3 regions of the Yersinia intermedia genome follow, and region 1 is predicted to be linked to each of the others. Evidence: riboswitches for the same ligand, from Rfam matches in the RefSeq annotation. Region 1 holds a riboswitch; each other region holds the start of a gene.

Region 1 (3,282 bases):
TAGCCGCATTACCTTGTGGTAACTCCCCTTTTGGCAACCATAATTTGTTTTCATGACTGACAATCCACCAGCCACTTTCTTTACCTGTAAGTTGTAGTTCCATATCGTTGTTGCACAACCTCGACTTCACTGGCAATCTAGAATCCGGCTTGTTACATTTTTGTAACGTATTATTACTTCACGGAGTCGTTCATGCTAAACCGACTGGAAAGCTTGACTCAACGCGTTGGCGGCAGTAATGAATTAATTGATCAATGGCTTCATGCGCGTAAAGAACTGTTAGTTGCATATTGCGCAGTGATCGGTATTAAGCCGCAAAAAGAAAAGCATACCCCGCTTAACGAAAAAGCGCTGGAGAACTTTTGCCATAATTTGGTGGATTATCTCTCATCCGGGCATTTTCACATCTATGACAGAATTATCAAACAAGTAGACGGCGCGTCCAGCCCAAAAATGGCGCTGACGACCAAAGTGTATCCTGCGTTAAAAAATAATACTCAAACGATCATGGCATTCCATGATCGTTATACCAACATTGAGATCGATCAGGACAGTTGTATCGAGTTTCAGCAAGCATTATCTGATATCGGCGAAGCTCTTGATGCCCGTTTTCGCTTGGAAGATCAATTAATTCAATGGGCAGCCGAGTCGTGGCAAGCCGCCCAGCCAGAAAATAAAAAGAGTCAGGCCAATTAACCTAATAAATTAATAGTAAGCGTAATTGTCGCAGACAATTTGGATGCGGACAGCGCGCAAAAACCGGAGCGTACACGTAGTACGTGAGGATTTTGAGCACTGCCCAAGTTCAAAGTGGCAAGTAAAATAGCTTACATCACACTATTGTAGTTTTCATTCAACCTTTACTACCCAAAGTAATTGAGATTGCAGGTAGGCAGCAAGTGAATGACAACTCGGTGAAAACCGATTTGAACAGCATTTATGCTAGCCCGTAGGGTGACATTAATTCCGATGAGCTTACACAGGTAAGTGATTCGGGTGAATGAGCGTAGCTAACACCGCTGCAATTTCAAGTAAGAAGGGTATATACTGAAGATTCTTGTCGGAGTGCCTAGCGATTGCCTTTTTAGGAAAGCAAACGCAGGCTGAGACCGTTAATTCGGGATCCGCGGAACCTGATCGGGTTAATACCCGCGAAGGGAACAAGAGTAATTTATCGCTACAGGCCCGGTCTTTATCCTCACCGATAGCTGCCGGTTACTGGCCAACATCGTTACTCCCGCCAAGCTCCAGACAAGCAATTTTCCCTATAAACCACACTGGTAGGAATTGCTATGTCTAATAATACAACAGCTAAAAATTCATCACGCCCACGTAAAGCACAACGTGAGGAAGCTCAACAGTTTATTGATACCTTGCAAGGTGTCACTTTCCCCAACTCCCAACGTATTTACCTACAAGGTTCACGGCCAGATATTCTGGTACCGATGCGTGAAATCCAGCTCAGTCCGACATTGATCGGCGGTAGTAAGGACTCACCACGCTATGAAGATAACGAAGCCATCCCGGTGTATGACACATCCGGCCCATATGGTGACTCAAACGCCACGCTGGATGTTCACCGCGGGTTACCCAAATTACGTGATAGCTGGATAGCTGATCGCCAGGATACCGCCGCACTGACCTCTGTCAGCTCTGGTTTCACCCAACAACGTTTGGCTGACGAAGGCTTAGACCATTTGCGTTTTGAGCATCTGCCACGCCCGAAGAAAGCCATCGCCGGCAAATGCGTCACCCAACTGCATTACGCCCGTCAGGGCATCATCACGCCAGAGATGGAGTTCATCGCGCTGCGAGAAAATATGGGCCGTGAACGTATTCGCGGTGAGGTACTACGCCAGCAGCATCCAGGGCAGGCTTTTGGCGCTAACCTGCCAGAAAATATCACGGCTGAATTTGTACGTCAGGAAGTGGCGGCGGGCCGAGCTATCATCCCCGCCAATATTAACCACCCAGAATCTGAGCCGATGATTATTGGTCGTAACTTTTTAGTGAAAGTGAACGCCAATATCGGTAACTCTGCGGTGACCTCCTCCATCGAAGAAGAAGTAGAAAAACTGGTGTGGTCAACCCGCTGGGGTGCCGATACCGTGATGGACCTGTCCACTGGCCGCTATATCCATGAAACCCGTGAGTGGATCCTGCGTAACAGCCCGGTCCCTATTGGTACCGTTCCTATCTATCAGGCGCTGGAAAAAGTAAATGGTGTAGCCGAGAACCTAACCTGGGAAATGTTCCGTGACACGCTGTTAGAGCAGGCCGAGCAAGGGGTGGATTACTTTACTATCCATGCCGGTGTGTTGTTGCGCTATGTACCGATGACGGCCAAACGCTTGACCGGTATCGTCTCCCGTGGTGGTTCAATTATGGCGAAGTGGTGCCTTTCCCATCATCAGGAAAACTTCCTGTATCAGCATTTTCGCGAAATCTGTCAGATCTGTGCTGCCTATGATGTCTCACTATCACTGGGTGATGGCCTACGCCCTGGTTCCATTCAGGATGCCAATGATGAAGCCCAGTTCGCTGAGCTGCATACCTTGGGTGAATTGACCAAAATCGCCTGGGAATATGATGTGCAGGTGATGATTGAAGGCCCCGGTCATGTGCCGATGCAGATGATTCGCCGCAATATGACGGAAGAGTTGGAACACTGCCATGAAGCGCCATTCTATACCTTAGGCCCGCTAACCACGGATATTGCGCCAGGTTATGACCATTTCACTTCTGGTATTGGGGCCGCCATGATTGGTTGGTTCGGTTGCGCCATGTTGTGTTACGTCACACCGAAAGAACATCTTGGCCTGCCTAATAAAGAGGATGTAAAACAAGGTCTTATTACTTATAAAATAGCCGCCCATGCCGCAGACTTGGCCAAAGGCCACCCCGGTGCGCAGATCCGCGATAACGCCATGTCGAAAGCACGCTTTGAATTCCGCTGGGAAGATCAGTTCAATCTGGCGCTTGATCCAGAAACCGCACGAGCCTATCACGACGAAACCCTGCCGCAAGAGTCCGGCAAAGTAGCTCACTTCTGTTCAATGTGCGGGCCGAAATTCTGCTCGATGAAAATCTCTCAGGAAGTTCGCGACTATGCCGCTATGCAAGAACAGGCCGCTACGCAAGAACAGGCTGCGGCACAAGAGCTGGCAGCGGCACAAGGAACAGCAGCCCAACCGATCGAAATCTTACAATCGGGTATGGAACAGATGTCAGCGGAGTTCCGCTCTCGCGGCAGCGAGCTGTATCACAGCCCCATTAATCTCA
Region 2 (3,282 bases), 380 kb from region 1:
GTTTTACTATTATCCACCGCATGCCCTATGACCGGCCATATACCGCCATGCGCGAATTCCCGCTATGTGCCGCCTGTCAGGCAGAATACGACCATCCGGCCGATCGCCGTTTTCACGCCCAACCCAATGCTTGTGCCGATTGTGGCCCGCAATTGTGGCTAACGGGGCGAGAGGGACAGCCGATTGCGCACAACTTCGCGGCGCTAGAGCAAGCCGCAGCCGCCCTGTTGGCAGGGGATATCGTTGCCGTCAAAGGATTGGGAGGATTCCATCTGGCGGTAGATGCCACTAATGCTGCCGCTGTGGCCCGTCTGCGGCAACGCAAACAGCGACCTTCCAAGCCGCTGGCGGTGATGTTACCGCACGCCGACTGGTTATCACGCTGTGTGCAAAGTAACGATAGCGCCGCGTTATTACGCGTGTTACGTAGCCCTGCGGCCCCGATTGTGTTGGTTTCGTCGCGGGCTGATAGCCCGCTGTGTGCGGCGCTGGCACCGGGCTTACCTGAAATTGGTGTGATGCTACCCGCCAATCCGTTACAACATTTGCTGCTGCAACAGGTCGGGCGGCCTCTGGTGATGACTTCCGGTAATGGCCGTGGTAAACCCCCAGCGTTGAGTAATGAGCAGGCGCTTGGTGCCCTGAGAGATATTGCTGACCACTGGTTATTGCATGATCGGCAAATTGTGCAGCGAGCCGATGACTCATTAGTGCGACTCACCGGCAGCGGTGCTGAAATGCTACGCCGGGCCAGAGGGTATGTGCCAGATGCTTTCGAGTTACCTCCGGGATTTAGCCAGCAGCCAGCAGTTCTGGCGCTGGGTGCGGATATGAAAAACACGTTTTGCCTGCTACGTGATGGTAATGCGGTGTTAAGTCAACATCTGGGGGATCTGGAAGACCGCGATATCGCACAGCAACAGCAGCAGTTAGTGGCGCTGTTTTGCGATATTTACCATTTCACACCACAGACAGTCGTGGTGGATGCTCATCCTGGCTACGTCAGCCACCAATTAGGGAAAACTCTGGCTGCACAGTGGAATATCCCTTGTGTTGACGTGCTACACCATCATGCACATCTGGTGGCTTGTCTGGCAGAGCATGGCTGGCCTCGCGAGGGTGGGGCAGTGATTGGTGTGGCACTGGATGGGCTGGGTTATGGCGCTGATGGTCAATTGTGGGGCGGTGAATGCCTGCGAGTGGATTATACGAGCTGTGAATACATTGGTGGCTTACCCGCGGTGGCACTACCCGGTGGCGATCTGGCCTCGCGTCAACCGTGGCGCAACCTGCTGGCTCAGTTACAGCGCTATGTCCCCAATTGGCAACATCTGCCTGAGAGTGCGGCGATTCCTCAGCCGGAGGGAAGGGTATTGGCGCGGGCGATTGAGCGGGGGATTAATGCGCCGTTGGCCTCCTCCACTGGGCGCTTATTTGATGCAGTAGCGGCGGCACTCAATCTTGCCCCGCTATCAATAAGCTGGGAGGGCGAAGCCGCCTGCCAGTTGGAAGCACTGGCGCGACAAAGTGCGGTTTCAGTTCCGCCGGTGACGATGCCACTGTGCGATAACCAACTGGACTTAGCCACTTTCTGGCAGCAATGGTTGGCTTATGATGCCACTCCGGCGGAGCGGGCCTACGCGTTCCACTTTGCTCTGGCACAGGGATTTGCTACTTTGGCGCGGCAGGCGGCCCAGTATTATCGTATTGATACTATTGTCTTTTCAGGTGGGGTGCTACATAACCGGTTACTGCGTGAGTTACTTAGCGCACAATTGCATGATTTCCAACTGTTGCTGCCCCAGCGCCTGCCTGCCGGTGATGGTGGCCTGGCTCTAGGGCAAGCACTGATTGCCGCTGCGTCAAAATGCCATAAGTGATGATTATGGCTAATGGTGTTTGATTACCGCTAATTGTGTTAATAATAAAGCTCGTTGACTCGGGGTGCCTGCCGCTAAATGCGTAATGGCTGAGATTTTACCCGTATTACCTGATCTGGATTATACCAGCGGAGGGAAGTCGCGGTATCGTTGTTGAGTCCATAAACAACGGTCCCCCTTCTTGTTCGCCGGTGGGGGATATCATGAATACTATTCGCTCTGACTTTTCAATCGCTCCTCTCCCGTTCCCTGATGCACTGGCGGCGGCCTGCTTGCAGCAATTCCAAACTACGCCACCATTAGTCCATTGCCTGACTAACGAGGTAGTACAGTCCTTCACTGCCAATGTGTTACTGGCATTGGGGGCTTTTCCTGCCATGGTGGTTGAAGCTGAAGAGGCCGCACAATTTAGTACCATAGCGAACAGTTTACTTATCAATATCGGCACGTTACACCACTCGCGGGCCGAATCCATGTTGGCGGCAATCCAGGCGGCAAATCAATCTGCCACTCCTTGGGTGCTGGACCCCGTCGCGGTCGGTGGGCTTACCTATCGCACTGATTTTGCTCATCAATTATTATCACTAAAACCGGCAGCGATACGGGGTAATGCCTCGGAGATCATGGCATTAAGTGGTCTGGCGACCATGGGGCGTGGCGTGGATAGTGTCGATTCCTCGGTAAGTGCACTGCCTGCTGCTCGCCAATTGGCGCTACAGGTGCAGACGGTGGTTGCGGTTACCGGTGAGGTGGATTATATCACCGACGGCCTGCGTGATTTTGCCGTGACCGGTGGCGATAAACTGATGACTCGGGTGGTGGGGACGGGGTGTGCACTTTCTGCCGTGGTTGCGGCATTTTGCGCACTGGAAGGTGACCGTTTACATCATGTGGCAACGGCTTGTCGAGTGATGTCACAGGTCGGCGGGCAGGTATCTCAGCAGGTAGCAGGCCCAGGTAGCTTTATCCCCGCCTTTCTGGATGGCCTTTATCAACTAAAAATAAGCGATCTGCTTTAGCCTCCCCACGGTCAATCGGTTAAAAAAGAGTGCTACCGTTCAGCCTCGTCGCCAGCGACTGAACGTGTTGCTAGTCGTAATGTGTATTACGGATAAGAACTGATAAATCATTCAGTTTCATTGGTTTACCCAGGAAATAACCCTGAACTTCATCACACTTCAGGGTTTGTAACTGCCTGAGCTGTTCAGTGGTTTCTACCCCCTCAGCGGTCACCGTCATGGACAGCGCATGGCCGAGGTTAATGATCCCTTCCACGATTGATTGGCCTTCATGTGACTCGGCCAATTCATCGATAAAGCTCTTATCAATTTTCAATCCATCGAACGGGAAGCGGCGCAGATAATTAAGTGAAGAATAGCCGGTACCAAAGTCATCCATCGAT
Region 3 (3,282 bases), 920 kb from region 1:
TCAGCGCTATTTATTAGCATAAGAATCTCTGCTATTCCAATAAATAAGGCATGCACTTCATCATTGGAGTTGCAGGTAGGCGGCAAGTGAACACATCCCGATGAGCTGACTCAAGTCAGTGATTCTGCGGGGGGAGCGCAGCTAACAACCCTGTAGCTTCAAAGGCGAAGGATCCCCAAAGTCATTGGAGTTGCAGGTAGGCGGCAAGTGAACACATCCCGATGAGCTGACTCAAGTCAGTGATTCGGGGGGGAGCGCAGCTAACAACCCTGCAGCTTCAAAGGCGAAGGATCCCCAAAGTCATTGGAGTTGCAGGTAGGCGGCAAGTGAACACATCCCGATGAGCTGACTCAAGTCAGTGATTCTGCGGGGGGAGCGCAGCTAACAACCCTGTAGCTTCAAGGACGAAGGGGATTACCACCACTGGTGGAAATGATGCACCGGCCCTACCCCCTGCCCGACTTCAAGGGTATCGGCTTGTTCTAATGCACCTTGCAGATAGTGTTTGGCGGCATTCACCGTATCATCCCAATCGCGGTGCCGTGGCCGCAAAGCCGCCAATGCTGCCGATAAGGTGCAGCCGGTGCCGTGAGTATGACGGGTCTTCACTCTGCGGGTAACAAAACGCTGTTCGCCTTGTGCCGTAAACAGCCAATCAGGGCTATCTTCACCACTCAGATGGCCCCCCTTCATCAATACCGCCTGGCAACCCTGTGCAAGTAGCGCCCGCCCTTGATCACACATTTGTTGCTCATCGCAAGCGGGTTGGCAATTGAGTAACGCCGCCGCTTCTGGCAGATTCGGGGTAATTAAAGCAACCTGCGGTAACAGCAATTGGCGTACTGCGTCCACGGCCTCTGGCGCCAGCAACGGATCACCGCTTTTGGCGACCATCACGGTATCCAGCACTACAAATGGGATGGGATAACGGCGCAGTTGCCTGGCAACGATATCGACAATGTCAGCGTTAGCCAGCATACCGATTTTAGCACTATCGATGCGCACATCACTGAGAACGGAATCGAGTTGAGCTGCGACAAACGCCGGTTCGATGGGATAAACTGACTGCACACCACGGGTATTTTGTGCCACCAGAGCGGTGATCACACTGGTGCCGTAAGCTTGCAAAGCAGAGAAAGTTTTCAAATCAGCCTGAATACCGGCCCCACCACTGGGGTCAGTTCCGGCAATCGTGAGCGCATTAATTCGCTTCATGAATGTCTCCCGTACTCATATCAATGGGAGTTCGAATAGCAGCAACAGCGAGAATAGCTAAAGAGAAAACGGCAGGTTGAACAAACATATTCCTCCTAACCGGCGGTCAAGAAGGCGGTACCCTAAGGTGCCGAGACTTCCCTACGCTGGCATAATCCAGATCAGGTAATACGGGTAATATCTCAGCCATGCCACTGTTTGTGGCAGGCACCCCGAGTCAGAATTGTTATTATCACGGGCAGGTGGTAGAAGATCAATCATGTATTGGTTAAACCAATGATCAATGTCGCGAAAATGCCCTGTCTGGGAGGTATAACCGTAGGATGAGCATCAAGATTCGTCAGTATCAGGAAAGTGACCGACCATTCCTGCGCACCTTGTATCTGGCATCACGTAAAGCAGCATTTACCTGGCTGGACGTTGAACGCTTTAGGCTGGAAGATTTTGATCGTTCAACGATAGGTGAAACGGTGCTGGTTGCCGTTGATGGCGATCAACACTTGGGTTTTGCCTCAATTTTTATGGAGGAGAGTTTCCTGCATAATCTGTTTATTGACCCCGTGGTGCAACAGGCCGGTACGGGGAAAGCCTTATTGCAGGCAGCACAACAGCGATTTGCCAGCCACGGCTCACTCAAATGTTTGGCAAAAAACCAGCATGCGCTGGCGTTTTATCAAAAACAGGGGTGGGTGGCTATAGCTACCGGTATCAGTAATGATGGCGAATATATATTAATGCATTGGCATAATGAAAAGGTTAAATAAGGCAATGTTGAATCAGAATCAGGTAAAAACCTGATTAGCTATTTTAATCCTTTACTTAAAATAGGGAAAAAAGGCAATCAACTTTCACCTCCACTTAATTAAGGATTATTTATGCAGCCCATATCAAATGAATTGACTGTCGCAACGATAAACCTCACACAAAAAAATACTCCACTTTCAGGTGAAAATAATAACAGCCCAATATTAAATAGTAAAATAGAAGCCACAGATTATATTAAATCATTGATCCAAGACCAATATAGTAGTCAATTTGATGTAGAGAACACCATTGGGGAGTTAAATGGAAGAATAGAAATATCACTTAACACGCTTGAATTTGGCGTTAGTGAAAAGCTATATTATGTTACTGCAAATATGGACCCTAGAAACTTTTTCTATCTCGAAGAAGGAGCTGACAATCATTGGGATATCAACACATTAAATATTAAGGACAATCATACTCGTCAAGTGGTTTTTATTTTTGACACTAATTTACCCTCAGCCACCCTGCCTGTTGATATGAAACTGGTGACCGAAAGAATAGAGGAATTGAATGGAGTTTATTATGTACACTGCAATCCAGAAATTAAGTTTTCTTTACATGAATTAACATTTAAAAATGAAGAAATAAAGCAAAAGTCGGATTTAATAAACAGTTTTAAACTCGATCCACAAAGAAAAGAAAAACTAATAGAATTATTAAAAAATTGCTCATCCAGAAATAAATTTTGTTCTAATAATGATGCGGTGGAGCTCTGCAAAAACTTTCGCGACCTTTTTGACAGTACCGATGAGATTACACCTCAAATGCAAAGAAACACACTTAAACTGGCAAATGAGTTGGCAAAAAGTCATTAATTTATAAGGGAGCCTTAGCTCCCTTATTTTAATACACTATTCCCCGCGCAGCGCCTTCACATCATCGGCTTTTATATTCAGTGCCAATTGTCCAAATTGCTGTGGCAAATAATGACTCAAACTAATAACCTGTGGCTGCGGTAATCTGCTTTTTTATCATTAATTTCTAACTTATAAACCACCGCTTGTGGGCGCACAACTGCACCAGCCTGTGCTGCTATTTCGACATGGATAATACCGTTATACATGGTACCAATCGGGCAAATAGGCATACCAGCGCAGTATTCATCCGTTGTATTTATAGAAGTAGATCATGTTTTCGCCTCCATCATTACCTCAATACGATTAAGGATATACGCCACTTGATGCCAAACTTGCTGATATTCGGTTGAGTTATAGGTATGCAAGAATTCCACCAAGAGTGCTTTAGTTTGTTGCCATATTG

The links. Region 1 has a riboswitch for thiamine pyrophosphate ahead of thiC (phosphomethylpyrimidine synthase ThiC). Riboswitches for the same ligand answer to the same signal wherever they lie in the genome.
Region 2: linked by a shared signal. The riboswitch ahead of thiM (hydroxyethylthiazole kinase) and the one ahead of thiC (phosphomethylpyrimidine synthase ThiC) in region 1 are both predicted to bind thiamine pyrophosphate.
Region 3: linked by a shared signal. The riboswitch ahead of thiD (bifunctional hydroxymethylpyrimidine kinase/phosphomethylpyrimidine kinase) and the one ahead of thiC (phosphomethylpyrimidine synthase ThiC) in region 1 are both predicted to bind thiamine pyrophosphate.

What each region holds. Positions count from the first base shown of each region.
Region 1 is NZ_LR134116.1:330,754-334,035, reverse strand. It holds gene nudC (NAD(+) diphosphatase) at 1-103, opposite strand, end outside; gene EL015_RS01565 (Rsd/AlgQ family anti-sigma factor) at 193-696, shown strand; TPP riboswitch at 1,052-1,177, shown strand; gene thiC (phosphomethylpyrimidine synthase ThiC) at 1,293-3,282, shown strand, end outside.
Region 2 is NZ_LR134116.1:709,774-713,055, forward strand. It holds gene hypF (carbamoyltransferase HypF) at 1-1,880, shown strand, start outside; TPP riboswitch at 1,931-2,034, shown strand; gene thiM (hydroxyethylthiazole kinase) at 2,084-2,899, shown strand; gene EL015_RS03265 (bifunctional diguanylate cyclase/phosphodiesterase) at 2,970-3,282, opposite strand, start outside.
Region 3 is NZ_LR134116.1:1,250,418-1,253,699, reverse strand. It holds gene EL015_RS05855 (hypothetical protein) at 1-22, shown strand, start outside; gene thiD (bifunctional hydroxymethylpyrimidine kinase/phosphomethylpyrimidine kinase) at 415-1,215, opposite strand; TPP riboswitch at 1,337-1,440, opposite strand; gene EL015_RS05845 (GNAT family N-acetyltransferase) at 1,539-1,979, shown strand; gene EL015_RS05840 (lipocalin/fatty acid-binding family protein) at 2,091-2,837, shown strand; gene EL015_RS22035 (hypothetical protein) at 2,954-3,085, opposite strand; gene EL015_RS05835 (hypothetical protein) at 3,149-3,282, opposite strand, start outside.